Regions from separate parts of the Citrobacter enshiensis genome, predicted to be linked through region 1. Evidence: predicted binding sites of a transcription regulator. Region 1 holds the regulator's gene; each other region holds the start of a gene.
The links. The regulator sigma-54, encoded in region 1, starts transcription at its own class of promoters, with help from an activator protein. The targets are predictions, from matches to a motif close to GTTGGCACANNTTTCGCTNT.
Positions count from the first base shown of each region.

Region 2: a site for sigma-54 is predicted at 7,169-7,188, ahead of P2W74_RS16255 (amino acid ABC transporter substrate-binding protein). Genes of this name have one in related genera too.
Region 3: a site for sigma-54 is predicted at 4,802-4,821, ahead of P2W74_RS09720 (branched-chain amino acid ABC transporter substrate-binding protein). Genes of this name have one in related genera too.

Region 1 is NZ_CP119862.1:496,686-506,492, reverse strand. Features, by position in the region: gene mlaE (lipid asymmetry maintenance ABC transporter permease subunit MlaE) at 1-287, opposite strand, end outside; gene mlaF (phospholipid ABC transporter ATP-binding protein MlaF) at 295-1,107, opposite strand; gene P2W74_RS02415 (calcium/sodium antiporter) at 1,320-2,297, shown strand; gene kdsD (arabinose-5-phosphate isomerase KdsD) at 2,311-3,297, shown strand; gene kdsC (3-deoxy-manno-octulosonate-8-phosphatase KdsC) at 3,317-3,883, shown strand; gene lptC (LPS export ABC transporter periplasmic protein LptC) at 3,880-4,455, shown strand; gene lptA (lipopolysaccharide ABC transporter substrate-binding protein LptA) at 4,424-4,978, shown strand; gene lptB (LPS export ABC transporter ATP-binding protein) at 4,985-5,710, shown strand; gene rpoN (RNA polymerase factor sigma-54) at 5,758-7,191, shown strand; gene hpf (ribosome hibernation promoting factor) at 7,214-7,501, shown strand; gene ptsN (PTS IIA-like nitrogen regulatory protein PtsN) at 7,620-8,111, shown strand; gene rapZ (RNase adapter RapZ) at 8,157-9,011, shown strand; gene npr (PTS phosphocarrier protein NPr) at 9,008-9,280, shown strand; gene yrbL (PhoP regulatory network protein YrbL) at 9,593-9,807, shown strand, end outside.
Region 2 is NZ_CP119862.1:3,367,607-3,377,413, forward strand. Features, by position in the region: tRNA gene P2W74_RS16220 (tRNA-Gln) at 1-53, shown strand, start outside; gene ubiF (3-demethoxyubiquinol 3-hydroxylase) at 159-1,334, opposite strand; gene miaB (tRNA (N6-isopentenyl adenosine(37)-C2)-methylthiotransferase MiaB) at 1,481-2,905, shown strand; gene P2W74_RS16235 (PhoH family protein) at 3,057-4,103, shown strand; gene ybeY (rRNA maturation RNase YbeY) at 4,100-4,567, shown strand; gene corC (CNNM family magnesium/cobalt transport protein CorC) at 4,666-5,544, shown strand; gene lnt (apolipoprotein N-acyltransferase) at 5,564-7,102, shown strand; gene P2W74_RS16255 (amino acid ABC transporter substrate-binding protein) at 7,469-8,377, shown strand; gene gltJ (glutamate/aspartate ABC transporter permease GltJ) at 8,536-9,276, shown strand; gene gltK (glutamate/aspartate ABC transporter permease GltK) at 9,276-9,807, shown strand, end outside.
Region 3 is NZ_CP119862.1:1,998,287-2,008,093, forward strand. Features, by position in the region: partial or broken gene P2W74_RS09700 (ABC transporter ATP-binding protein) at 1-366, opposite strand, end outside; partial or broken gene P2W74_RS09705 (ABC transporter ATP-binding protein) at 363-1,245, opposite strand; partial or broken gene livM (high-affinity branched-chain amino acid ABC transporter permease LivM) at 1,242-2,530, opposite strand; gene P2W74_RS09715 (ABC transporter permease subunit) at 2,536-3,465, opposite strand; gene P2W74_RS09720 (branched-chain amino acid ABC transporter substrate-binding protein) at 3,576-4,649, opposite strand; partial or broken gene P2W74_RS09725 (YecA/YgfB family protein) at 5,161-5,827, shown strand; gene tyrP (tyrosine transporter TyrP) at 5,894-7,096, opposite strand; gene P2W74_RS09735 (YecH family metal-binding protein) at 7,326-7,565, shown strand; partial or broken gene ftnA (non-heme ferritin) at 7,612-8,111, opposite strand; partial or broken gene P2W74_RS09745 (YecR-like family lipoprotein) at 8,335-8,646, opposite strand; partial or broken gene P2W74_RS09750 (RpiB/LacA/LacB family sugar-phosphate isomerase) at 8,916-9,555, shown strand.

The sequences.
Region 1 (9,807 bases):
AGCAACGACAGCGCCACCAGCATACCAAGACTGGTTTCCGCGCTGTAAGTCGTCAGAACCAGATAGCCCTGCAGCCCCAGTACCATGCCAATAAACACGCCAGACACAATAATGATAAGCATCGACAAGACACCCACATTATAGAGCTGGCGGATCAGCAACGGCGCATGCTTGCGAAACTCAGGCTTACCGACCACCGCATTGAATAACATTAACCCGGCCCGCCCGAACGTCCTGAGGGTTTTGATCCCCCGGTGTCCGAGCGATGCCAGCGCATTTAACAGCATGAGTGGCTTAACTCCCTGTTTCGAGTAAATCGGTGTGATAGTCGCCCGCGGGATAGCGGAACGGAACGGGTCCGTCGGCGATACCGTCAAGGAACTGGCGTACGCGCGGATCTGCGTTCTCTTGCAGAGCCTGAGCACTGCCATGAGCCACAATTTTTTTATCCGCCATGATAAAGGCGTGATCCGCAATACTCAGCACTTCGGGGACATCGTGAGACACGACGACGCAGGTCACGCCCAGTGAACTGTTCAGTTCTGAAATCAGCTTCACCAGCACGCCCATGGTGATAGGGTCCTGACCAACGAACGGTTCATCAAACATGATGAGATCCGGTTCCAGAGCAATAGCACGCGCTAACGCCGCCCGTCGCGCCATACCGCCAGAAAGTTCAGAAGGCATTAATTTTGCGGCACCGCGCAGCCCAACAGCCTCAAGTTTCATCATGACGGTGCTTTTGAGTAAGGCCGCGGGTAAATGCGTATGCTCGCGCAGCGGATAGGCCACGTTATCAAACACATTCATGTCAGTGAACAGCGCCCCTGACTGAAACAGCATGCTCATACGCTTACGTACAGTGTACAGCCGTGAACGGGACATGGCGGGAACATTCTCGCCATCAAACAGAATCTCACCTTTGTCAGGCGCGATCTGCCCACCGATCAGGCGTAACAGCGTGGTTTTACCGATGCCCGACGGCCCCATGATCGCTGTGACCTTTCCACGTGGCACCGTCAGGGAAATATTATCGAAAATACAACGATCGCCCCGGGAAAAGCTGACGTCGCGCATATCGACTAAATTCGCCACAGACTGACCCATTGATTCATCCTTCGTAGTACTTTGTTGATCTCATCATGGCGTCGAATTTCACCATGAACCCAACATATTTACAGAATATTACCTGCCCTGGTTAGCTAAAGCTGGCATTTGTTTTACTTTTTAGCCGCATAAAGTCAAAATTAAGAATTCGTTACGGCCTCCAGGCAATCTCTCCCGTGGACCGGCGAGTATACCTGAAGAAAGGACTTTAGATGCTTTTAGCAACGGCGCTGTTAATTATTGGTTTACTTCTGGTCGTCTACAGTGCCGATCGCCTGGTGTTTGCCGCTTCCATTCTCTGTCGAACGTTGGGGATCCCCCCGCTCGTCATTGGGATGACGGTCGTCAGTATCGGGACATCGTTGCCGGAAATTATCGTGTCGGTCGCCGCATCGCTGCATGGCCAACTCGATCTCGCTGTCGGTACGGCAATGGGTTCAAATATCACCAATATTTTGTTGATTTTAGGCCTGGCCGCGCTATTTCACCCTTTTACCGTGCATTCTGATGTTCTGCGTCGTGAATTGCCATTAATGTTATTCGTCAGCGTTCTGGCAGGTTATGTCCTCCACGACGGACAACTCAGCCGCAGTGATGGAATCTTTCTCCTACTTCTGGCTGTGCTATGGCTGCTATTCATTGTTAAAATCGCCCGTCTGGCCGACAGCCAGGGTAATGACAGTCTTACCCGGGAACAGGTTGCAGAGCTACCGCGTGAAGGCGGATTGCCCGTTGCATTTTTGTGGCTCGGCATCGCCCTGATTATTATGCCCATGGCAACCCGTATGGTGGTTGATAACGCGACGGTACTGGCCAATTATTTTGCCATGAGCGAGCTGACTATCGGGTTAACGGTGGTGGCCATCGGGACCAGTTTACCTGAGCTGGCGACCGCTATCGCGGGTGTGCGTAAAGGGGAAAACGATATTGCCGTCGGCAACATCATCGGCGCTAATATTTTTAATATCGTTATCGTTTTAGGATTACCGGCGCTGATCGCACCGGGTGAAGTTAACCTTTTGGCCTTTGGCCGTGACTACGGCGTCATGCTGCTGGTCAGCATTATTTTTGCATTACTCTGCTGGCATCGTTCACGCCGAATTGGTCGGGGCGCGGGCGTGTTGTTGACTGGCGGTTTTATCATATGGCTGGCGATGCTGTACTGGATATCGCCACTTCTCGTTGGGTAACTGGAAACGGATTATGTCTCACTTAGAGTTGCAACCGGGTTTTGACTTTCAGCTAGCAGGCAAAGAAGTCCTGGAAATTGAACGTGAAGGCCTGGCCGAGTTAGGCCAGTACATCAACCAGAACTTCACCCTTGCGTGTGAAAAAATGTTCTGGTGCTCGGGCAAAGTCGTCGTGATGGGGATGGGCAAATCAGGCCACATTGGGCGCAAAATGGCGGCAACATTTGCCAGCACTGGCACGCCGTCATTTTTTGTTCATCCTGGTGAAGCAGCCCACGGCGATCTCGGCATGGTGTCGCCGCAGGATGTGGTTATTGCCATTTCAAACTCCGGCGAATCGAGTGAGATCACGGCGTTGATTCCCGTACTCAAGCGCCTGCATGTCCCGCTCATCTGTATTACCAGCCGACCAGAAAGCAGCATGGCACGTGCCGCAGATGTGCATCTGTGTGTTAAAGTGCCCCGGGAAGCCTGCCCTCTGGGTCTGGCGCCAACCAGCAGCACCACTGCCACATTGGTGATGGGGGACGCGCTTGCCGTCGCCTTACTAAAAGCCCGCGGATTCACCGCAGAAGACTTCGCGTTATCCCATCCGGGTGGGGCACTTGGACGTAAACTTTTGCTACGCGTTAACGATATCATGCATACGGGTGACGAAATCCCGCATGTGAAAAAGAACGCCAGCCTGCGTGATGCGCTGTTGGAAATCACGCGTAAGAATCTTGGGATGACCGTCATTTGCGATGACGATATGAAGATTAACGGTATCTTCACGGATGGTGATTTACGCCGCGTCTTTGATATGGGCGGTGATGTTCGCCAGTTAGGGATTGCCGATGTTATGACGCCTGGGGGCATTCGCGTACGTCCAGGTATTCTCGCCGTTGATGCTCTGAATTTGATGCAATCCCGCCATATTACCTCGGTGTTGGTTGCCGATGGCGACCAGTTACTCGGTGTGTTACATATGCATGATCTCCTGCGTGCAGGCGTAGTGTAGAAACTCAAGGATAATAAAAATGAGTAAAGCAGGTGCGTCGCTTGCGACCTGTTATGGACCCGTCAGCACCCAGGTCATCGCCAGGGCGGAAAACATCCGTCTTCTCATCCTCGATGTGGATGGCGTACTGTCTGACGGTCTGATTTATATGGGCAATAACGGTGAAGAGCTGAAGGCCTTCAACGTCCGTGATGGCTACGGTATTCGTTGCGCACTCACTTCCGGTATTGAGGTTGCCATTATTACCGGACGAAAAGCTAAACTTGTAGAAGATCGCTGTGCCACACTTGGGATCACGCATCTTTATCAGGGTCAGTCAGACAAGCTGGTCGCGTTTGCCGATCTGCTGAATAAACTGGGCGTGGCGTCAGAAAACGTCGCCTATGTCGGCGATGATCTTATCGACTGGCCGGTGATGGAAAAAGTGGGGCTGAGCGTTGCCGTGGCGGACGCTCACCCATTGTTGATTCCACGTGCCGATTACGTGACACGCATTGACGGAGGTCGCGGCGCCGTGCGGGAAGTTTGCGATTTATTACTGTTGGCACAGGGCAAACTGGATGAGGCCAAAGGGCAATCGATATGAGTAAAACCAGACGTTGGGTTATCATTGTGCTGTCGTTGGCCATTCTGGTGCTTATCGGTATCAATCTGGTCGATAAAGACGATGCGCCCCAGGTTGTCGTGAATAACAGCGACCCAACTTATAAAAGTGAGCATACGGATACCGTCGTATACAGTCCTGAAGGGGCGCTGAACTATCGCCTCATCGCTCAACATGTTGAATACTATTCAGATCAGGCGGTTTCGTGGTTTACCCGACCCGTGTTAACCACCTTTGATAAGGATAAAATCCCGACATGGTCGATTAAGGCCGACAAAGCCAAGTTGACCGATGACCGGATGCTGTATCTCTACGGCCACGTTGAAGTCAACGCGTTGGTGCCTGACTCTCAACTACGCAGAATTACGACCGATAACGCGAAGATCAATCTGGTAACGCAGGATGTTACCTCTGACGATCTCGTGACGTTATACGGAACAACATTTAACTCCAGCGGACTGAAAATGCGCGGCAACTTACGCAGCAAGAACGCCGAGCTGATTGAAAAGGTTAGAACCTCCTATGAAATTCCAAAAAAACAAACTCAGCCTTAATCTTGTGCTTGCCAGCTCACTTCTGGCCGCCAGCATTCCTGCGTTCGCCGTCACGGGCGATACCGAGCAGCCGATTCATATTGAATCGGACCAGCAGTCCCTGGACATGCAGGGCAATGTCGTCACCTTCACCGGTAACGTCATTGTCACCCAGGGCACCATCAAAATTAATGCTGATAAAGTGGTCGTTACCCGTCCGGGCGGTGAAGATGGCAAAGAAGTGATTGATGGCTTCGGCAACCCTGCCACCTTCTATCAGATGCAGGACAACGGTAAGCCGGTTAAAGGCCACGCCTCGAAAATGCATTATGAGCTGGCGAAAGATTTCGTCATCCTCACCGGAAACGCCTACCTGGAGCAGCTCGACAGCAACATTACCGGCGACAAAATCACCTATCTGGTGAAAGAGCAAAAAATGCAGGCCTTTAGTGAAAAAGGCAAACGTGTGACCACGGTTCTGGTTCCGTCGCAGCTGCAAGACAAAAACAAAGGCCAGGCCCCGGCACAGAAGAAGGGTAACTAATTCGTTATGGCAACATTAACTGCAAAGAATCTTGCAAAGGCCTATAAGGGCCGCCGGGTGGTGGAAGATGTCAGTCTGACCGTCAACTCCGGGGAAATCGTGGGTCTTCTCGGCCCAAACGGTGCGGGTAAAACCACGACCTTTTATATGGTTGTGGGCATCGTGCCGCGTGATGCAGGCAACATCATTATTGATGACGAAGATATCAGCCTGCTGCCGCTGCATGCGCGTGCGCGCCGCGGTATCGGGTATCTGCCGCAGGAAGCCTCCATTTTCCGTCGCCTGAGTGTATTTGATAACCTGATGGCGGTGTTGCAAATCCGTGACGATCTGTCGAGCGAACAGCGCGACGACAGAGCCAATGAGCTGATGGAAGAATTTCATATCGAGCACCTGCGTGACAGCCTGGGCCAGTCGCTCTCCGGCGGTGAACGCCGTCGTGTGGAAATCGCCCGTGCGCTGGCGGCCAACCCTAAATTTATCCTGCTGGATGAACCTTTTGCGGGTGTTGACCCCATTTCCGTTATCGATATTAAACGCATCATTGAGCATCTGCGCGACAGCGGGCTCGGCGTATTGATCACCGACCATAACGTCCGTGAAACGCTGGCGGTCTGCGAACGCGCTTATATCGTGAGTCAGGGACACCTAATCGCACACGGTACGCCGACAGAAATCCTGCAAGATGAGCACGTTAAACGTGTATACCTTGGGGAAGACTTCAGACTCTGATAGGGTAGAAGATTGCGACGTCATAGCGGGAGAGAATCACTCTGAACATGAAGCAAGGTTTGCAACTCAGGCTCAGCCAACAACTGGCCATGACGCCTCAACTACAACAGGCTATCCGTCTGTTGCAGTTGTCCACGCTGGAACTTCAGCAAGAACTTCAGCAAGCGCTGGAAAGTAATCCACTGCTCGAGCAAACCGATCTTCACGAAGAAATCGACACCCAGGAAACTCAGGACAGCGAAACCCTGGACACCGCAGACGCACTCGAACAAAAAGAGATGCCGGAAGAGCTGCCGCTTGATGCCAGTTGGGATGAAATCTACACCGCAGGAACGCCGTCCGGCACCAGCGGCGACTATATCGACGATGAGCTGCCGGTCTATCAGGGTGAAACCACGCAGTCGCTACAGGATTACCTGATGTGGCAGGTGGAACTTACGCCGTTCTCGGACACTGACCGGGCGATCGCTACGTCGATCGTCGATGCGGTAGACGAAACCGGCTATCTCACCGTCTCGCTGGATGACATCCTCGAGAGCATGGGTGACGAAGAGATTGACCTTGATGAAGTTGAAGCCGTGCTTAAACGCATTCAGCGTTTTGATCCTGTCGGCGTGGCAGCAAAAGATCTTCGCGACTGTTTGCTGATCCAACTCTCGCAATTCGACACCGCGACGCCCTGGCTGCAAGAGGCTCGCCTGATCATCAGCGATCACCTTGATCTGCTGGCCAATCACGATTTTCGCTCATTGATGCGCGTCACTCGCCTGAAGGAAGAGGTGCTCAAAGAAGCGGTCAATCTTATTCAGTCGCTCGATCCCAGACCCGGACAGTCGATCCAGACAGGCGAGCCTGAATACGTGATCCCTGATGTGCTGGTCCGTAAACATAACGATCGCTGGACGGTGGAACTGAACAGCGACAGCATTCCTCGTTTGCAGATCAATCAGCACTATGCCGCCATGTGCAATGGCGCGCGTAACGACGCGGACAGCCAGTTTATCCGTAGCAATCTTCAGGATGCGAAGTGGTTAATCAAAAGTCTGGAAAGCCGTAACGATACATTGCTGCGCGTCAGCCGCTGTATCGTTGAGCAGCAACAAGCCTTTTTTGAGCAAGGCGAAGAGTTTATGAAACCGATGGTGCTGGCGGATATCGCCCAGGCCGTCGAAATGCATGAGTCGACAATTTCCCGAGTGACGACGCAAAAGTATCTGCACAGTCCGCGCGGAATTTTTGAACTGAAATATTTCTTTTCCAGCCACGTCAATACCGAAGGCGGCGGCGAAGCCTCGTCCACGGCGATACGAGCGCTGGTGAAGAAGTTAATTGCTGCGGAAAACCCCGCGAAACCACTGAGCGACAGCAAGTTAACCTCTATGCTGTCAGAACAAGGTATCATGGTAGCGCGCCGTACCGTTGCGAAGTACCGAGAGTCTTTATCCATTCCGCCGTCTAACCAGCGCAAACAACTGGTTTGACCCAACCGATAAGGAAGACACTATGCAGCTCAACATCACTGGAAATAACGTCGAAATTACTGAAGCTTTGCGTGAGTTTATTTCAAGCAAGTTCGCTAAGCTTGAACAGTATTTTGACCGGATTAATCAGGTCTACATTGTGTTGAAAGTGGAGAAAGTGACCCACACCTCGGATGCGACACTGCATGTGAACGGCGGCGAGATTCATGCCAGTGCCGAAGGTCAGGATATGTATGCCGCTATTGACGGATTGATTGATAAACTGGCCCGGCAATTAACGAAACATAAAGATAAACTGAAACAACACTAATTGTCCGGGCAGTTAACGGGTGCAGGACGGCCTGTTGTGAAGCACAACAGGCCATTTGTACAGTTAGCGCTCCGAATCTGACCCGTCAGTTGGATGGGGCAGGTTCTTAGGTGAAATTATGATAAATAACGATTCGACTCTACAACTGAGCAGTGTACTTAACCAGGAATGTACGCGCAGTGGCGTCCACTGCCAAAGCAAAAAACGCGCGCTGGAAATCATCAGCGAACTGGCGGCAAAACAGCTCAGCCTGCCCTCTCAGGTGGTGTTTGAAGCCATTCTGACGCGTGAGAAAATGGGCAGTACAGGGATTGGTAACGGCATTGCAATCCCGCACGGGAAGCTGGAAGAAGATACGTTACGCGCTGTCGGCGTGTTCGTACAACTCGAAACGCCTATTGCTTTCGACGCTATAGATAATCAGCCTGTCGATCTGCTTTTCGCCCTGCTTGTTCCCGCCGACCAAACCAAAACGCATTTGCATACGCTATCTCTGGTGGCGAAACGTCTGGCGGATAAAACTATCTGCCGCCGCCTGCGTTCAGCCCAAAGTGACGAAGAACTTTATAAAATCATCACTGACACCGAAGGTGGACAGGATGAAGCATAACAACCCAATGGCATCCCTTTTTGTCGTTGTGAGGAGAAACGGTACATGGTACTGATGATCGTCAGCGGTCGTTCAGGGTCAGGTAAGTCTGTCGCCCTGCGAGCGCTGGAAGATATGGGTTTTTACTGCGTGGATAACCTTCCCGTAGTGCTGTTGCCCGATCTGGCCCGAACACTGGCCGATCGCCAGATTTCTGCGGCCGTCAGCATCGATGTGCGCAACATGCCGGAATCGCCGGAGATTTTCGAGCAGGCAATGAATAACCTGCCGGATGCCTTCTCCCCTCAGTTGTTGTTTCTCGATGCCGATCGCAACACGCTGATTCGCCGTTACAGCGACACGCGCCGCCTGCACCCGCTGTCCAGCAAGAATCTGTCGCTGGAAAGCGCCATTGATGAAGAAAGTGATTTGCTGGAACCCTTGCGTTCCCGTGCAGATCTGATCGTTGATACGTCCGAAATGTCCGTGCATGAACTGGCAGAGATGTTGCGAACTCGCCTGCTGGGTAAACGTGAACGCGAACTGACGATGGTCTTCGAGTCTTTCGGCTTCAAGCACGGTATTCCGATTGATGCGGATTATGTGTTCGATGTGCGCTTCCTGCCTAACCCGCACTGGGACCCGAAACTGCGCCCAATGACGGGCCTGGATAAGCCGGTCGCCGCATTCCTCGACAGGCACACAGAAGTACACAATTTTATTTATCAGACTCGCAGCTATCTTGAGCTATGGTTACCGATGCTGGAGACAAACAACCGCAGCTACCTCACCGTAGCCATTGGTTGTACTGGCGGGAAACACCGTTCGGTGTATATTGCAGAGCAGCTGGCAGACTACTTCCGTTCTCGCGGCAAGAACGTACAGTCACGCCATCGTACGCTGGAAAAACGCAAAACATGACCGTGAAGCAAACTGTTGAAGTCACGAATAAGCTGGGTATGCACGCCCGGCCAGCAATGAAACTCTTTGAATTAATGCAGGGTTTTGAAGCTGAAGTATTGTTACGCAATGATGAAGGGACTGAGGCTGAAGCAAACAGCGTGATTGCGCTACTGATGCTGGACTCAGCCAAAGGGCGCCAAATCGAAATCGAAGCCACCGGCCCCCAGGAAGTGGAAGCGTTGGCGGCTGTCATCGCGTTGTTCAATTCAGGGTTCGACGAAGACTAAGCGGCGTTCCTCTGCTATAGCGTCATATCCCCCGAGAAACACCGTCCAGCCCGGCATGCGTAAGCTTACCGGGCTGGATTGCCTGTATACACGCTGATACTGTGCTTCGCCATTCGGCAAACCCGCGATGTTCACCTCCTCCGCGGTGCCAAATCCCCCCTGCCTACTGTTACACTCAGACATCACTTGTACATTTAGTGCGCTTTTCTGCCCTGTAACAATATTAAGAAAACCTTAAGACCGATCGTTTAGGATTCATTTAAGTTGGAAGGTCATACTGGATTTATGTCAGAAAACATTTCCAGAGATCTCATGATACGTTTATCCCAACAGATCCCCCTGGGCACCGGAAGACATCGTAAATGTTATGCGCATCCGGATGATGCCCAGCGTTGTATTAAGATCGTCTACCACAATGGGGATGGCGGCGACAAGGAAACCCGACGCGAGCTGAAATACTACGCGCACCTGTCACGCCACCTGAAAGACTGGAGCGGTATTCCGCGCTATTACGGGACGGTGGAAAC
Region 2 (9,807 bases), 2.0 Mb from region 1:
GCTCTGGTTTCTGATACCAGCATTCCGAGGTTCGAATCCTCGTACCCCAGCCACATAAAAAAAGCTCGCTTCGGCGAGCTTTTTGCTTTTCTGCGTTTATTGCCTGATGGCGCTACGCTTATCAGGCCTACGACGAGTCGCGTAGGCCTGCATAAAAATTACAACCCTAATGCATACTTCAGCGCCTGGCGCTTAAGTACCCCGGCCCGCTCGGCCGCCATTAGCCCAATATTGCGCATGATCCTCAGCGGTTGCAGATTATTGCTGAACCCGGCATAGAACAGATCCATCCCACTCTGCATGATGAAGTTATCGGTCATACGGCGTGTCTGATAGCGTTTCAGCACCTGATGGCTGGACCAGGATTCACCATAGCTCCGCGCATTGGCCAGCACGTCGATCAACGCATCAACGTCACGATAGCCTAAATTCACCCCCTGCCCCGCAAGAGGATGAATGGTGTGCGCCGCATCCCCCACCAGCGCCAGTCCTGGCTGAACGTACTGCAAAGCATGTCGGCGCGTGAGTGGAAATGCCCCTGCCGCTATGGCTGTGACGCTGCCCAAACGCGAAGGGAAATGTTTTTCAATCTCGACCTGCAACTGCGGCATGCTCAGGCTCTGCAACTGGCGAATTCGGGCTGGCGTGTCATACCACACCAGCGACGCCCAATTGTCGAACAACGGCAGAAATGCGCGTGGACCGTCTGGTGTAAATTGTTGCCAGGTGCTGTCGCCAGGATCGCGGTCACATTGCACGCTGATCAACATGCAGGATTGATCGTACTGCCAGGCATGGATACCGATGCCCGCCATTTGCCGAATCCGCGAGTTAGCACCATCCGCCCCCACCACCAGTTTTGCCGTGATTATCTCGCCACCGGCCAGCTCCAGCTCGTGACGGTCATTGTTACGGTGCAAGGCAATGAGGGAGGCGGGAACACGCAGCGTCACTTTAGGATGCGCCTCCAGCGCCTGCCAGAGTGCGCGTTGCAGGACGTTGTTCTCCACCATATATCCCAGCAGCGGTAATTTAAGCTCGGCGGCATCGAACATCACATGGGCGTTTTCCCACTCCCAGGTTTCCAGACGGCGGTATGGGTGGCTGCGCATCCCTTGTACCGTATCCCAGACGCCCAAACCTTTGAGTAACGACACTGACGCCGCGCTGATCGCCGAGATACGGACATCGGGCTGGCTGTCGGTAACAAATGGCGCAGGGGCGGCATGCTCTATGACCGTCACCGAAAATCCTTGTTGCGCCAGCCCCAGCGCCAGCGCGCCGCCGACCATCCCAGCGCCGACAATGGCTACTTCCGTTGGTTGATTTGTCATGGTCAATCATCCTGTTAGCAATATGCTTTAAGTTTACAGGATTTTTTACCCCTTGAGGCTGATAACGGTCATACTGGTCACAACCGCGTCAAAGCATTACACTATGCGCCCTGCATTCCTGGCTACTATTTCGCAAGAGCAAGTCGATGACCAAAAAACTCCATATTAAAACCTGGGGCTGTCAGATGAACGAGTACGATTCATCGAAGATGGCCGATCTGCTGGACGCCACCCACGGGTATCAACTGACCGACGTGGCGGAAGAAGCGGATGTGCTGCTGCTGAATACCTGCTCAATCCGCGAGAAGGCTCAGGAAAAAGTCTTCCATCAATTAGGTCGCTGGAAGCTCTTAAAAGAGAAAAACCCGGATCTGATTATCGGCGTCGGCGGCTGTGTGGCGTCCCAGGAAGGTGACCACATTCGTCAACGTGCGCACTATGTCGACATCATTTTTGGGCCGCAGACGCTGCATCGCCTGCCTGAAATGATCAACTCCGTGCGCGGCAACCGGAGTCCGGTCGTCGATATCAGTTTCCCGGAGATCGAGAAGTTCGACCGCCTGCCGGAACCGCGTGCCGATGGTCCAACGGCATTTGTCTCCATCATGGAAGGCTGCAACAAATATTGTACTTACTGCGTGGTGCCCTACACCCGTGGTGAGGAAGTCAGCCGTCCGTCTGATGACATTCTGTTTGAAATCGCCCAGCTTGCTGCCCAGGGCGTTCGCGAAGTGAATCTGCTCGGCCAGAACGTTAACGCGTGGCGTGGCGAGAACTACGACGGCACCACCGGTTCATTCGCCGATTTGCTGCGTCTGGTCGCCGCGATTGATGGCATTGACCGCATTCGTTTCACCACCAGCCATCCGATCGAGTTCACCGATGATATCGTTGAAGTCTACCGTGATACCCCTGAGCTGGTGAGCTTCCTGCATCTGCCAGTACAGAGCGGCTCAGATCGCGTGCTGAATCTGATGGGGCGTACCCACACGGTGCTGGAATACAAAGCGATCATCCGTAAACTGCGCGCAGCGCGTCCGGACATTCAGATAAGCTCCGATTTCATCGTCGGCTTCCCTGGCGAAACGACGCAAGATTTCGAGCAGACCATGAAGCTGATTGCCGACGTGAACTTCGACATGAGCTACAGCTTTATCTTCTCTGCCCGCCCGGGTACTCCTGCCGCCGATATGGTTGACGACGTTCCGGAAGCCGAGAAAAAACAGCGTCTGTATATCCTGCAAGAGCGTATCAACCAGCAGGCGACGGCCTGGAGCCGCCGTATGCTCGGCACCACGCAGCGTATTCTGGTGGAAGGGACATCGCGCAAGAGCATCATGGAGCTGTCGGGGCGCACTGAAAATAACCGGGTCGTGAACTTTGAAGGTAGCCCGGACATGATCGGTAAGTTTGTCGATGTGGAAATCACTGACGTCTGGACCAACTCCCTGCGCGGTAACGTTATCCGCACAGAAGACGAAATGGGCCTGCGTATTGCAGAAACCCCGGAATCGGTCATTGCCCGTACCCGTAAAGAGAACGACTCAGGCGTTGGATTCTACCAGCCTTAATCCTCAAGGCCTGCCACCGGGCAGGCCTTGTAATTCCCCTCTTTGTCCCCATCTTCATTGCAATGCTTGCGCCTTTATCCTGTGGCGTGAATAATTTCCTTACAGGCCGGGAATATTCATCTTCCGGCGCCCTATGCATAAGAGGAACAGTTTGAACATAGACACTCGCGAAATCACCCTTGAGCCTGCAGACAATGCCCGTCTGCTGAGCCTTTGCGGCCCGTTTGATGACAACATTAAACAGCTGGAGCGCCGTCTCGGCATCGAGATTAACCGCCGTGACAACCACTTTAAACTGACCGGTCGCCCGATTTGCGTGACCGCTGCGGCAGATATTTTACGCAGTCTGTATGTCGATACCGCTCCGGTGCGTGGTCAAAAGCAGGATATTGAGCCGGAACAGATCCACCTCGCCATCAAAGAAGCGCGGGTGCTGGAACAGAGCGCGGAGAGCGTGCCGGAGTACGGCAAAGCGGTGAACATCAAAACCAAACGCGGTGTGATTAAGCCACGTACGCCAAACCAGGCGCAATACATCGCCAATATTCTTGATCACGATATCACCTTCGGGGTTGGCCCCGCCGGTACAGGGAAAACGTACCTTGCCGTCGCCGCTGCCGTCGATGCTCTTGAGCGTCAGGAAATTCGTCGTATTCTGCTGACCCGTCCGGCGGTAGAAGCTGGGGAAAAGCTGGGATTCCTGCCAGGCGATCTGAGCCAAAAAGTCGATCCGTATTTGCGTCCCTTGTATGACGCCCTGTTCGAAATGTTAGGTTTTGAAAAGGTCGAAAAACTGATTGAACGTAACGTGATTGAAGTCGCACCGCTGGCCTATATGCGTGGTCGTACCCTGAACGACGCCTTTATCATTCTCGATGAAAGCCAGAACACCACCATCGAACAGATGAAAATGTTCCTGACGCGTATCGGTTTTAATTCGAAAGCGGTGATCACCGGCGACATCACGCAAATTGACCTGCCGCGCAGCACCAAGTCTGGTCTGCGCCACGCCATTGAAGTGCTCTCTGAGGTTGATGAGATCAGTTTTAATTTCTTCCACAGTGAAGACGTTGTACGCCACCCGGTTGTCGCGCGGATCGTTACCGCCTATGAAGCCTGGGAAGAAGCAGAACAAAAACGAAAAGCAGAACTGGCTGCCGTTCGTAAGCATGAAGCCCAGGAGCAAGGACAAAAATGAGTCAGGTTATTCTCGATTTACAGCTCGCATGTGAAAACAACACGGGCTTACCGGAAGAAAGTCAGTTTCAGACATGGCTGAATGCGGTGATCCCACAGTTTCAGGAAGAGTCAGAAGTCACCATTCGTCTGGTGGATGAAGCGGAAAGCCACGATCTTAACCTGACTTACCGTGGCAAAGATAAGTCAACCAACGTACTCTCTTTCCCGTTTGAAGCACCCCCGGGTATTGAGATGCCGCTGCTGGGCGATTTGATAATCTGCCGTCAGGTGGTTGAGCAAGAAGCGAAAGAACAGGGCAAACCGCTGGATGCCCACTGGGCACATATGGTGGTGCACGGTAGCCTGCATTTATTGGGCTACGATCATATTGAAGATGACGAAGCGGAAGAGATGGAATCCCTTGAAACAGAGATTATGCTTGCTCTGGGCTATGAGGATCCGTACATTGCCGAGAAGGAATAAGCGACCGGGCTGATGCCCGGCTGCTGACCACAATGCCGTACGCTGAATACACGCGTGACGAGCAACCCATTAACTCACATGAGAACCCATACGACGCCATGAGCGACGACAATTCACACAGTAGTGACACATTAAACAGCAAAAAGGGATTTTTCTCCCTGTTACTGAGCCAACTGTTCCACGGTGAACCGAAAAACCGTGACGAACTGCTGGCGCTGATCCGTGATTCCGGGCAGAACGAGCTTATCGATGAAGATACGCGCGACATGCTCGAAGGGGTGATGGACATTGCGGACCAGCGCGTTCGTGACATCATGATCCCCCGCTCCCAGATGATTACCCTGAAACGCAACCAAACCCTGGACGAGTGCCTTGATGTCATCATCGAGTCTGCTCACTCGCGTTTTCCGGTGATCAGCGAAGATAAAGATCACATTGAAGGGATTCTGATGGCGAAGGATTTGCTGCCGTTTATGCGCAGCGATGCCGATGCTTTCAGCATGGAAAAAGTGTTACGCCAGGCAGTTGTCGTACCTGAGAGTAAGCGTGTTGACCGCATGCTGAAGGAGTTTCGCTCTCAGCGTTACCATATGGCGATCGTCATTGACGAATTCGGCGGTGTTTCGGGTCTGGTGACCATTGAAGATATTCTTGAACTGATTGTCGGTGAAATTGAAGACGAGTACGACGAAGAAGACGATATCGACTTCCGTCAACTCAGTCGCCACACCTGGACCATTCGCGCGCTGGCGCCCATTGAAGACTTCAACGACGCCTTCGGCACCAGCTTTAGCGATGAAGAGGTCGACACCATTGGTGGGCTGGTCATGCAGGCGTTTGGTCATCTGCCAGCGCGTGGTGAAACCATCGACATTGATGGTTATCAGTTCAAAGTGGCGATGGCCGATAGCCGTCGTATTATTCAGGTTCATGTCAGAATTCCGGATGACTCACCTCAGCCGAAACTGGACGAATAAAACCAGGATTGGACTTAAAATGGCATTTGCCTCATTGATTGAACGCCAGCGCATTCGCCTGCTGCTGGCGTTATTATTCGGCGTCTGCGGGACGCTGGCCTTTTCTCCGTATGACATCTGGCCTGCCGCGATTGTGTCGCTCATGGGTTTGCAGGCCCTCACCTTAAATCGCCGTCCGCTTCAGTCTGCCGCCGTGGGGTATTTCTGGGGGCTGGGACTCTTCGGCTCCGGCATTAACTGGGTTTACGTTAGCATTGCGCAGTTTGGCGGCATGCCCGGCCCGGTTAACGTCTTTCTCGTGGTGTTGCTGGCCGCTTATCTCTCGCTTTATACAGGGCTTTTTGCCGGCGTATTATCACGCTTGTGGCCAAAGACCACCTGGCTTCGCGTAGCGATTGCCGCCCCGGTAGTCTGGCAAGTAACGGAATTCCTGCGTGGCTGGGTATTAACCGGCTTCCCGTGGCTGCAGTTCGGTTACAGCCAGATTGACGGTCCGCTGAAAGGGCTGGCGCCGGTCATGGGTGTGGAAGCCATTAACTTCCTGTTGATGATGGTCAGCGGTCTGTTGGTCCTCGCCATCGCCACACGTCACTGGCGTCCCTTTGTCGTGGCTGCGGTGCTTTTCGCCCTCCCCTTCCCACTGCGCTATATCCAGTGGTATACCCCTGAGCCGGAAAAGACCATTCAGGTTTCGATGGTGCAGGGCGATATCCCGCAATCGCTGAAGTGGGATGAGAATCAGCTGATCAACACGCTAAAAATCTATCTCGACGCCTCACAGCCTGAGCTTGGAAAATCGCAGTTGATTATCTGGCCGGAGTCCGCGATTCCGGATCTGGAAATTAATCAGCAGCGTTTTCTTGGCATGATGGATGACCTGCTGAAATCGAAAAACAGCACGCTGATTACTGGCATTGTTGATGCGCGTCTGAACAAGAAAAACCGTTACGACACGTACAACACCATCATCACGCTGGGTAAAGACAGTCCGTACAGCTACGACTCAACCAATCGCTACAACAAAAATCACCTTGTCCCGTTTGGCGAGTTTGTGCCGCTGGAATCTATTCTGCGCCCGCTTGCGCCGTTCTTCGACCTGCCGATGTCGTCATTCAGTCGTGGGCCGTATGTGCAGCCGCAACTGCATGCGCACGGCTTCAAACTGACCGCCGCCATTTGCTACGAAATTATTCTCGGAGAACAGGTACGGGACAACTTCCGCCCCGATACCGATTACCTGCTGACCATCTCGAACGATGCCTGGTTTGGTAAATCTATTGGTCCGTGGCAGCACTTCCAGATGGCGCGGATGCGTTCACTGGAGCTGGCGCGTCCGCTGTTGCGCAGTACCAATAACGGCATTACGGCAGTCATTGGACCGCAGGGCGACATCCAGGCGATGATCCCACAGTTTACCCGTCAGGTGTTGACCACCAGCGTCACACCAACGACGGGCCTGACGCCCTACGCCCGCACCGGCAACTGGCCGTTGTGGGTAATCACCGCGTTGTTGGGTTTCGGTGCGGTGATCATGAGTCTGCGCCAGCGTCGTCAATAATCTCCTTCCCCTTTTGCCCGGTGGCGCTTCGCTTACCGGGCCTACAACTTCCCTCCCGTTTTTCACTCTGGCACGTCTATTGCTTTGTTATACAAGATAAATTCGTTTTTGGCCGATTGTGCAACCCGGTCGCACCAATACCGTTCGTTGGTAGCGCCAAAATAGTGCAATGACAAATTATTGTCTCTAAACGGTGCGGCGCACTTCGCAAAAATAAACAATAACGCAGCAATATCTTTACATTAAGCCAGACTAAATGTTAACAAACAGTCATAACACTGCACATTAAAGTTGCAGGTGATAACAACACAGACACTCACAATGGGTATCAATGCGTTTCTGACGCAGACGATAAAGGAGTTGGATATGCAATTACGTAAGCTGGCCACAGCAATGCTGGTGATGGGAATGTCTGCCGGTCTGGCGCATGCAGAAGATGCAGCACCTGCCGCAGGTAGCACGCTGGACAAGATCGCGAAAAATGACGTCATCGTCGTCGGCCATCGCGAATCCTCAGTGCCATTCTCTTATTACGACAACCAGCAGAAAGTGGTGGGTTATTCACAGGATTACTCCAACGCCATCGTTGAAGCCGTGAAGAAAAAACTCAACAAACCTGACCTGCAGGTGAAGCTGATCCCAATCACTTCTCAGAACCGTATTCCGCTACTGCAAAACGGCACATTCGACTTTGAATGTGGCTCCACCACCAACAACCTTGAACGTCAGAAACAGGCGGCTTTCTCCGACACTATTTTCGTCGTCGGTACTCGTCTGCTGGCGAAAAAAGGCGGTGATGTTAAAGACTTCCCGGACCTGAAAGGGAAAGCGGTCGTCGTTACTTCCGGCACAACCTCCGAAGTACTGCTGCATAAACTGAATGAAGAACAAAAAATGGACATGCGCATCATCAGCGCGAAAGACCATGGCGACTCCTTCCGTACCCTGGAAAGCGGTCGTGCGGTTGCCTTTATGATGGATGACGCGCTGCTGGCCGGCGAACGCGCAAAAGCGAAGAAACCGGACAACTGGGAAATCGTCGGTAAGCCGCAATCCCAGGAAGCCTACGGCTGTATGCTGCGTAAAGACGATCCCGAGTTTAAAAAGCTGATGGATGACACCATCGCCAAAGCACAGACCTCAGGTGAAGCGGAGAAATGGTTCGATAAATGGTTTAAAAACCCGATCCCACCAAAGAACCTGAATATGAATTTTGAACTGTCTGAGCAGATGAAAACGCTGTTCAAAGAACCGAATGATAAAGCGCTTAACTAACTAAAATAATGGGAGGTTTTCCCTCCCTCTCGATTGATGCTCAGCACGGACAGACTATATGCCAGGTGGTCGTTCCCCACCTGGCCTGAAAACCGCAAGTCGCTGCGCAACAATCTTCGAGGGTAGCCCTGCTACCCTTTTTTTTCTGGAGTAGATTTATGTCAATAGACTGGAACTGGGGGATTTTTTTACAACAAGCCCCGTTCGGCAACACCACCTATCTCGGCTGGCTCTGGAGCGGCTTTCAGGTCACCGTCGCGTTATCCATTAGCGCCTGGATTATTGCTTTCCTGGTCGGATCTTTATTCGGTATCCTGCGCACCGTTCCTAACCGCTTCCTCTCCAGCCTCGGCACGCTGTATGTAGAACTGTTTCGTAACGTTCCGCTGATTGTTCAATTTTTCACCTGGTATCTGGTGATCCCAGAACTGCTGCCCGAAAATATCGGCATGTGGTTCAAGTCTGAGCTGGACCCCAACATTCAATTCTTTCTCTCGTCCCTGTTTTGTCTGGGATTGTTTACTGCTGCTCGTGTTTGCGAACAGGTTCGTGCCGCTATCCAGTCCCTGCCGCGCGGGCAAAAAAATGCCGCGCTGGCCATGGGCCTGACGTTGCCGCAGGCGTATCGCTATGTTTTGCTGCCGAATGCGTATCGCGTGATTGTGCCGCCAATGACGTCAGAGATGATGAACCTGGTGAAAAACTCGGCCATCGCGTCCACGATTGGTCTGGTGGATATGGCCGCACAGGCGGGCAAACTGCTGGATTACTCCGCTCACGCCTGGGAATCGTTTACCGCCATTACGCTGGCCTATGTGTTGATTAACGCCTTCATCATGCTGGTGATGAATCTGGTGGAACGCAAAATCCGCCTGCCTGGCAATTTGGGAGGCAAATAATGTACGAATTTGACTGGAGTTCCATTGTTCCCTCCCTGCCTTATCTGCTGGCGGGACTGGTCATTACCCTGAAAATTACCGTCACCGCCGTTGTCATCGGGATTGTCTGGGGAACCCTTCTCGCGGTGATGCGACTCTCCAGCTTTGCGCCTGTTGCCTGGTTTGCCAAAGCCTACGTCAACGTATTCCGCTCCATCCCGCTGGTGATGGTACTGCTGTGGTTTTACCTGATTGTACCGGGGCTACTACAGGATGTGCTTGGACTCTCGCCAAAGGCCGATATTCGGTTGATTTCAGCGATGGTCGCGTTTTCCATGTTTGAAGCAGCATATTACTCAGAAATTATCCGTGCCGGTATCCAGAGTATTTCACGCGGTCAGTCCAGCGCGGCGCTGGCATTAGGAATGACACACTGGCAGTCAATGAAACTGATCATACTGCCGCAGGCGTTTCGCGCGATGGTGCCGTTGCTGCTCACCCAGGGCATTGTGCTATTCCAGGATACCTCGCTGGTCTACGTATTGAGTCTGG
Region 3 (9,807 bases), 1.5 Mb from region 1:
GATACATCCGTTCTTTATCCTCTTTATGGTAACGGTCGCCGATAGGAATACTCCCCATCAGGATATTTTCTTCGACCGTCATGTCCGGGAAGATTCGCCCGTCCTTCCGGGACCTGAGCAATCCCATTAGTGGCGATAAAGTGGGTGGATTTGTGGCTGATATCGTCATTACGGTAAAAAATCTGCCCGCGCGCGATGCGTGGTTGCCCAAAAATGGACATCAGCAAGGTCGATTTTCCGGGCACCGTTGGCGCCAATCAACGAGACGGTTTCTCCTTCATTTACCGTTAGCGAAATCGCTTTCAGCGCCTGAATCGGGCCATAAAAAACGTCCACATGGCGAAACTCCAGCAATGGCTGACTCATCCGGCAAGCTCCTCTTCATCTGTCCCCAGATAGGCGGCGATCACGCTGACGTTGTGCTGGATCTCCGCGGGCGCCCCCCGGGCAATCACATCGCCATGATCAAGCACGATAACGTGATCGGAAATCTCCATGACCATGCTCATATCATGCTCGATCAACAACACGGTAACGCCATGCCGTTCACGCAGGACGCGCACAATGCTGCTGAGCGCCTCGGTTTCCACCGGGTTGAGTCCGGCTGCCGGTTCGTCGAGACAAATCATCTCCGGTCCCGTGCACATGGCGCGAGCAATTTCCAGCCTGCGCTGTTGGCCATAGGAGAGGGTCCCGGCCAGGCGGTTTGCACAATCCACAAGGTTCACCACCTCCAGCCAGTAAAAGGGCGCGGTCGTGAGCGCCCTGATTTTCGGCTTTTTGATACGCCGGTGTGTTAAATATTCCGGCAATCAGGTTGCGGTTCGCCTGCATATGCTGGGCCACCATCAGATTTTCGATCACCGACATTTCGCGAAACAGGCGGATGTTCTGGAAGGTTCGCGCCAGTCCGGCACGGTTGACCAGATGTGTGCCGCCGAACATTTTGTAGTAGATGCGTGAGGCCAGACGGCCAGGATTGAAAAAATCAGTGGCGTGGATTTTTTGCCCTTACACCTGAATCACATCGGTGGTTTTGGCGCGGGTTATTAAACACAATCGCCCCCGCCGAAGCCTGATTAAAATCCGGTCAGGCAGTTTGAACACCGTGGTCTTACCGGCACCGTTTGGACCAATCAACGCCGTGATTGAACCCCGGGTAACCTCCAGATTGACATCGTTGAGCGCTTTTATCCCGCCAAAGTGCATCATCAGATTTTCAACACGTAAAATGCTGTCAGTCATGGCGCGACCCCTTTGCGAATAGCGAAACCGGCGCGGCTGGTGCGGACCAGCCCACGGGGACGCCAAATCATCATTAACACCATTAAGACGCCAAACAGCAGTACCCGGTATTCGGCAAAATCCCGGAGTAACTCGGGGGCGACGGTCAGAACAAAGGCCGCCAGCACCACACCGAGCGTGGAGCCCATCCCGCCGAGTACGTACGATGGCAAGAATGAGCGCAGACTCGAAGAAGGTAAACGAAGTCGGATTAACAAACCCTTGATAAGTCGCGAAAAAGACACCGGCAATCCCGGCCGTCGAAGCCCCCATCATAAAGGCGGAAAGTTTGACTAATACATGGTTTAAGCCCAGTGAGCGGCAGGCAACCTCATCTTCGCGAAGCGCTTCCCAGGCCCGGCCAATGGGCATTTTGGTTAAGCGATGTTGATGAACAGCACCAGCAACACCACCAGAACCAGGACCGTGTAGATAAAAATAAACTTCAGGTTAGGGTTGTACGTCAGACCGAAAAACTCATGAAACGGCACGCCGCCGTCCTTCGCCCGCCGGCCAAACTCAAGGACCAAAAAGCGTGGGGGCAGGCACGGACACTCCATTGGCCCACCGGGTTAAAACTCAGCCAGTTGTTCAGGATCAGACGGATAATTTCACCAAATCCCAGCGTCACAATCGCCAGATAATCCCCGTGCATTCGCAATACCGGAAACCCCAGTAGCGCGCCAGCCAGCGCCGCCATAGCAGCGCCAATGGGCAACATGACCCAAAAACCGAGCCCCAGATACTGATATCCCAGCGCCAGCCCATAAGCGCCAATGGCGTAAAAGGCCACGTAACCCAAATCCAGTAATCCGGCGAGCCCGACCACAATGTTCAGGCCCAGTCCCAGCAGCACGTAGATCAGCCCCAGAATCGCCACCGTCAGCAGATACTTGGTCGCCACAAAGGGGAAGGCGATAGCCAGCAGCATCAAGCCAGGAATTACCCAGCGCATGCGGGAGGCGTAACCCACCGGGCGGACGTACACACCGTCGTCAGCGCCTTCAAACCGGCTGGCAAACTTCTGCCCGATCTGAGTTTGCAGCGCCAGGCTGACGAGAAAGCGTCCTGCCATGACCACGGCAACCAGCCATGCCACGCGGGTCGGGGCAAGCGTGAAACTGTAGCCTTTTAAAACCACCCCCACGATGGGGCCAAACACAATCAGCGCGCACAGTCCGGCTAATACGGTGTCGACCAGGCATTTTTTAATATCAATTTCTGATTTCACGACGGCCTCTGTCATCTCTGTCATCGTTTTGCCCTACCACCTTCACGACCATTGGGACGTCCCAACAGCCCCTGCGGGCGGAAGATCAGGATGACCACCAATAATGCAAAGGAGAACACGTCCTTATAATCGGAGTTAACGAGCCCGGCGAATTGCGCCTCTGCGACACCAAGCAGCATGCCGCCGAGCATGGCGCCGGGAAGTGAACCGATCCCGCCCAGTACCGCGGCGGTAAACGCCTTGATGCCGATGATAAAGCCAGCATAAAAGTCAAACGTACCGTAGTTCATGGTCACCAGAACGCCCGCCAGCCCCGCCATCGACGCGCCCATCACAAACACCAGCGAGATAACCCGGTCAGTGTTAATGCCCAGAATGGAGGCCATGCGCCTGTCCTGCTGCGTCGCGCGACAAATTCGTCCCAGTCGCGTGTACTGGATAACCCAGGTCAGGACCGCCATACCGACAAACGCCGCCAGCAGAATAAAGATTTTGGTCCAGGTGATTTGCACCATTCCGTCGCCGACATTGAAACGCAGCACGCCGCTCATCAGCGTCGGGATGCCTTGCTGGTTGGGCCCCTGACTGATTTGCACATAGTTTTGCAAAATGAGTGACATACCGATGGCAGAGATGAGTGGCGCCAGACGGGTTGAATTTCGCAGGGGGCGATAGGCAATACGTTCGATGACCCAGCCGTAGACCCCCGTTATCACGATAGTGAAGATCAGGGTGCCAAAAATCAGCAGAGGGAAAGAGTGAATGCCAAAGTAGGAGAGCAGGCCCAGGCCAATAGCACAGAGGTACGCGGAGATCATGTAAACTTCGCCATGCGCGAAATTGATCATGCCGATGATGCCGTAGACCATGGTGTAACCGATGGCAATCAGGCCATACACCGCTCCCAACGTCAGACCGTTGATCATCTGTTGTAAGAAGAAAGCATCCATTTGAAATTCCCGCCAGTGGTAAGGCAACCGGCTCGCACAATCCGGTTGCCTTCAGGGTTGCAATGCCTCACCCGAGAGGGGAGCGAGAAGTCAGAACCGACCTGACGGTATTAGAGTTGGTGATATTTACCTTTGTCATCCCACTGGTAAACCACATAATCAGACACTTTCAGATCGCCTTTCTCATCCCAGGATTTGGGGCCCATCACCGTGTCAACGGAGTGTGATTTCAGCCATTCGCCCGCTTTGGCGTTGTCTTTTCCTGCGGCGCCGTAGGCGGCAGCAATGGCCTGAATTGAGGCATAGGCATACAGGGTGTAGCCTTCCGGTTCAAAACCGCTGGCGCGGAATTTCTCAATGACCGCTTTGCCTTCCGCAATGGTGCGAGGATCTTTACCAAAGGTCATTAACACACCATTGGTATACTGCGCGCCACCGGCAGCCGTCACCATCTCCTCCGTCACCACACAGTCGCCGGAGAAGAATTTAGCCTGTACTCCTTGCTCGCGCATTTGACGCACCAACGGACCCGCTTCCGGATGGCAACCGCCAAAATAGACAACGTCCGGCTTCAGCGCGCCGATTTTGGTCACCAGGGCATTGAAATCTTTTTCACCGCGCGACAGTCCCTCATACAGGACTTCTTTGGTGCCCCGTTTTTGCAGTGCGGCTTTCGTTGCGTCGGCTAAGCCCTGACCGTAGGTATCTTTGTCGTGAATGACGGCGATCTTTTTCGCTTTCAGGACGTCCAGCATGTAGTTTGCCGCCGTGACGCCTTGCTGATCGTCACGACCACACATGCGAAGCATGCCTTTCATTCCGCGTTCGGTAATCAGTGGGTTGGTTGACCCCGGGGTTATCGTCAATACTCCGGCTTCATCATAGACTTCGGACGCTGGCATGGTGGAGGAAGAACAGAAATGACCGACCACGGCAGAGACTTTGGATTCATCGACCAGGCGGTTTGCCACCGCGACGGCCTGCTTCGGCTCACAGGCGTCGTCGCCCTGCACCAGCACAATTTTCTCACCTTTAATACCGCCTGCCGCATTGATATCCGCTGCCGCCTGCGATGCCCCTTTCCAGTATTGCGCTCCATACGTGGCATTGGGACCGGTAAACGGCCCGGCCACGCCAATCGTGATATCTGCCTGCGCATAAAATGCGGTACTTAAACAACCCATAACGGCAATCTGCAGAGGTAACTTAATCATTTTAATAGACATTTGGATATTCCTCAGTACTGTTCAATACCAGGCGCCGGGAGGCGCGGGGAAAATCATAAACTTCGTCATTTATTGCGTTATCAAGCGGGCCGCGTACGGCTGTCATTTTTTAAGCAAAAACTCCGCCAGGTTGATAAATATCGACATTGTTATCTGACAGACGTAGCAGTGCGATGTGAAATACGACGTCGCAATTTCATCAGGTCAGTGTCAATCGTTATCTAAGGAGGAGGTTGCCTTCACGTGGCAGACTGGGATGCGTGGTATCCAAACCGTCCAGAATCTTAAACATAGCTGCAGAAAAGTCAGGCTGCGCACCTTGTCGGTGCAAAAATGCGGAGAGGATCACTTGAACGATGCGCAAGGCTCAGGAAGGCCGGGCTTCTGAACTCCCCGTTTTGTTTAGAATAATCCCCGTCTACCCTGTAAGATGAGCCCAGGCAAGCGTATTTCACTGAGGATTAGCGTTATGAACACGGGACCATTGAACGAAAGCGAACTGGAGTGGCTGGATGATGTACTGACGAAGTACAACACCGAACACGCGATTCTGGATGTGTCAGAGCTGGATGGTCTGCTGACGGCGGTTACTCAGTTCTCCACGTGAGATTGAGCCGGAGCAGTGGCTGGTGGCAGTATGGGGAGGACCGCAATATGTGCCGCGCTGGTCATCGGAAAAAGAGATGACGCGCTTTATGAATCTTGCGTTCCAGCATATGGCTGATACCGCCGACAGACTGAACGAGTTTCCGGAGCAGTTTGAACCTTTATTTGGCCTGCGTGAAATTGAAGGCCATGAGCTGACGATTGTCGAAGAGTGGTGTTTTGGTTATATGCGCGGAGTGGCGCTTTCTGACTGGTCAGCGTTGCCCGATTCGCTGAAACCGGCGCTGGAGGCGATTGCGTTGCACGGTACGGAAGAGAACTTTGCCGTGGTAGAGAAGATGACGCCAGAGGCATTTGAAGAAAGCGTAGAGGCTATCCGGATGGCGGCGCTGGATCTTCATGCCTGGTGGATGGCGCATCCGCAAGAAATTCTGCCGCAGGTACCTGTGAAAGTGGAAGCCAAACCAGGGCGTAACGATCCCTGTCCTTGCGGCAGCGGCAAAAAGTATAAGCAGTGCTGTCTGCACTGATAGTACGTTAAGCTCAGACGGCGCTTAAACCGCAGTTTAAGCGCCATCTTCTGCATTCAACCTGGTTCAGGGCAGCAGTCCCGCCGCGATAGAGAACTGAACCCCGATCACCACAATCCCGCAAAGAAACACCAGACCTAACGCCACTGAGCCTCCCTTCACGCGGTATCCCGCCTGAGGATTATGCTTTCGGCTTTGCCATGTCAGCAAAGAAGGGATCAGCAACGCCAGTACCGCCAGCGCTACACCGGCATAACCCAGCGCCATGACAAATCCGCGCGGATAGAAGAGGGCAAACGCCAGCGGCGGCAAAAAGGTAATCGCGCCAGTTTGCAGGCGTCCGCCAGCGGTATTGCGACGCTGGAACAGATCCGCCAGGTAATCAAATAATCCCAGCGCAACGCCGAGGAACGAGGTCGCCAGTGCCAGATCGGCGAACAGGTGTACCGCCAGCTCAACGTGAGGTGAGGCAACCACTTCCCTTAATGCCTGAAGCAGACCGTTTAATCCGGCGTGATCGGCCAGCAGCCCCATAAATGTTGAGGAGTCGATACTACCGAGGGTCGCGAGCTGCCAGAAGATATAGGCGATCAGCGGGATTGCGCTGCCGGTGATAAACACCCAGCGCAATTTGCGAATATTGCCGTCCATATAGCTGACAATGCTGGGCACGCTACCGTGAAAACCAAACGAGGTAAAAATCACCGGAATGGCGGACCATGCCAGCCCTTGTTGCAGCGGCAGGGTGAGAAGATTGACTTTGTGGATATGCGGCATCAGCAGCGCCAGCATCACCACCAGGAAGATAATTTTGGCGCTGAACAGAAAACGGTTGAACAGATCGACAAGCGACGTTCCAACGCAGACCACGCCACCGGCAACAAAGGTGAACAGCAGTACGCCAGCGGCTGGCGACATTTCTGTGCCAGTCCAGTCGTTGATACTGGAGGCGAGCAACTCACCGGCGCCGCTAATGTAGGCCGCTGTCAGGGCATACATTAAAAACATCATGCTAAACCCGGTCACCCACTGACCGTAGCGTCCCAGATACCGTTTTGCCAGCGTACCCAGCCCCGTATCTGCCGGAACATGTTGATACACTTCGAGAAGTAACAGCGCGGTGTAACACATCAGCGCCCACAGCCCAATCAATAACGCCAGCGTGACGCTGAAACCCACACCCGCTGCCGCCAGCGGCATGGCCAGCATACCTGCACCGATTGTGGTTCCCGCCACGATAAAAACACTTCCCAGAGTTCTATTCTTCACGCTTTCCTCTGTCCCAGAGATAATCAATAGTGGTATCTGCGGCGCAGGGTAAGGCATTACGCGATTTTCGTCAAATCGGCGTTACAATGAGTGTGAAGTTTTATTTACATTTTTTTATGGGTGTGGGAGGACCCGCATCATGCCAGTGGCCAAAGGATGTAAACCTGCGTTAGCGCAAAGCAGAATACCCCGCTTCATTTTAGGCTAGGCGCTTTATTGAGGAGGATGTATGGATTCGATTCACGGCCACGACGTGCTTAACATGATGATTGCATCAGGCGAGCAATACACACATGCCAGTCTTGAGGCGGCGATCGTTAAGCGGTTTGGCGCGCAGGCGCGTTTTCACACCTGTTCAGCAGCAGAGATGACGGCGGCTGAACTGGTGGCATTTCTGGCGGCGAAGGGGAAATTTATTGCGAAGGATGACGGTTTTACGACGCACGAAAGCAAAATCTGCCGTCATTAAAAGAGTCCGGTGAAGTGGGCAGAAAACCCGCTTCACCGGAGCGAAATTAATTCTGCGTATCCAGGGTCGACAGTTCTTTGTCGATGAAGTAAAGACCTTCACCGCTTTTACCTGCCAGCGTCAACTTATCAATGACCGATTTAAATAACTTCTCTTCTTCATGCTGTTCAGCCACGTACCACGGCAGGAAGTTAAAGGTCGGATAATCCTGGTTGGTCATCGCCGCGTGAGCCAGTTCGTTAATTTTCTGGGTGATCAATTGCTCGTGTTCGTACGTAACACGGAACAGTTCATCCAGTGATGTATATTCAGCTGAAAGGAGAAGCGACGGTATTAATCCGCGGCAGACTACCGGTATCGGTCAGATAATCGAACAGGACGCTGCATATGCGTCATCTCTTCCTGAGCGTGACGGCGCAGGAACGCGGCAGCACCTTCAAAGCTGTTATAGCTGCACCACGCACTCATTTGCTGATAGAGCAGAGACGAATATAACTCGAGGTTCATCTGTTCATTCAGTTTTTCGATCATTTCTGTTTTCAGCATTGTTCTGCTCCACACATGTTAATGATATGTCGATGTGGCGCCACTATAATTTGTTATTTAATTATTTGCAAAAGGTAAAATAATAAAATCAATTATTAAAAATGCGAATGGGAATAAAACGCATTAACGCTATTAAATTAAAAATACAGAAATGTCGGCATAATAAAAGGCCAGTTATTAATAAACTGACCTGGATGTTCAATAATAGGTTGGCGGTTGTAGAGGGGATCGCCATGCCCTGGCACTGATACGATAAGGTTATTTTCGTATTCAGGCACAGAGAGCCCGCATAAACACTGCAGGTGGAGACTGGCTGGCCGAATCCGACGGCGTTAGCGTAGCCCATTTGCTGGCATTCACGCGTGGCGGTCCCTTTCGCGACATAGTCGTCAGTGCGTGCCGTTTGCAGCATCGCCTGATTCCAGGTGAGGCGAACAATCCCACTGGTGGCGTTGACTTCGCTGACGTTTGCTTGTCGGGTGATGGTGCATCCCGCCAGCATTAACAGCGAGAGGGCAAGAAAAAGGCTCTTCATGATATCGCTCTGAAAGTTCGGTGATACGCTATCCTATCTGATACCCCCTCCGTCCAATGGCTTGAATAGCCTGAGGATCACCCGTGTTTAATGGCAACGAGCGGGGGAATGAACAAAAAATGCCCCACAGGCAGGAAAAGCGTGAGCCTGTTTTTGTCTTTTAAAACCACCTTTCATTAAATTTGAAAATACGTTCATTGCGTAGTAATGTGGCGTCAATTTCAAAGACTCACGTCGGGGTTTATCGCGACGCATCCGGGAGACACAGTATGAAAATTGCACTGATGATGGAAAACAGCCAGGCAAGCAAAAATGCCATCATTCATAACGAACTCAAGGCCGTCGCGGATGAGAAGGGATTTCCCGTCTTTAACGTGGGCATGAGCGATGAGAATGACCATCATCTGACTTATATTCATCTTGGCATTATGGCCAGTATTCTGCTCAATGCTAAAGCGGTTGATTTTGTCGTGACCGGTTGCGGCACGGGTCAGGGGGCGCTGATGTCCCTGAACATCCATCCGGGCGTTATTTGCGGATACTGTATCGATCCGGCTGATGCGTTTCTGTTTGCCCAGATCAACAACGGCAATGCGCTTTCTCTGCCTTTCGCGAAAGGTTTTGGCTGGGGTGCCGAGCTGAATGTGCGTTTCATCTTTGAAAAAGCGTTCACGGGCCGTAAAGGGGAAGGCTACCCGCCGGAGCGTAAAGAGCCGCAGGTTCGCAACGCAGGCATTCTGAACCAGGTGAAAGCGGCCGTGGTAAAAGAGAACTATCTGGATACCTTGCGTGCTATCGATCCTGAGCTGGTGAAAACCGCTGTGTCGGGTCCGCGTTTCCAGCAGTGTCTTTTCGAAAACGGCCAGGACAAAGGCAATCGAAGCGTTCGTGCGTGAAATCCTGGCGTAAGATAGTGTGATGGCATAGGGATCGGATAGCGCAACGCGTTTATCCGGTCTGCAAGATGCTACATGTCGGCCCGGCCAGCGTTGAGCGACCGGGCGACAGTAATGTGTTTTTGTTCGATTCCGTACTTCCTCTATTGCGGGCTAACGTCTGCGTAACAAGCATCCTGCGAGATCCCAGCCCCTGTCGCCAATCATCGGTTGTTATCAAAAAAAATTATAAAAATTTACCAAAACCTGCAATGAAATAACCTTC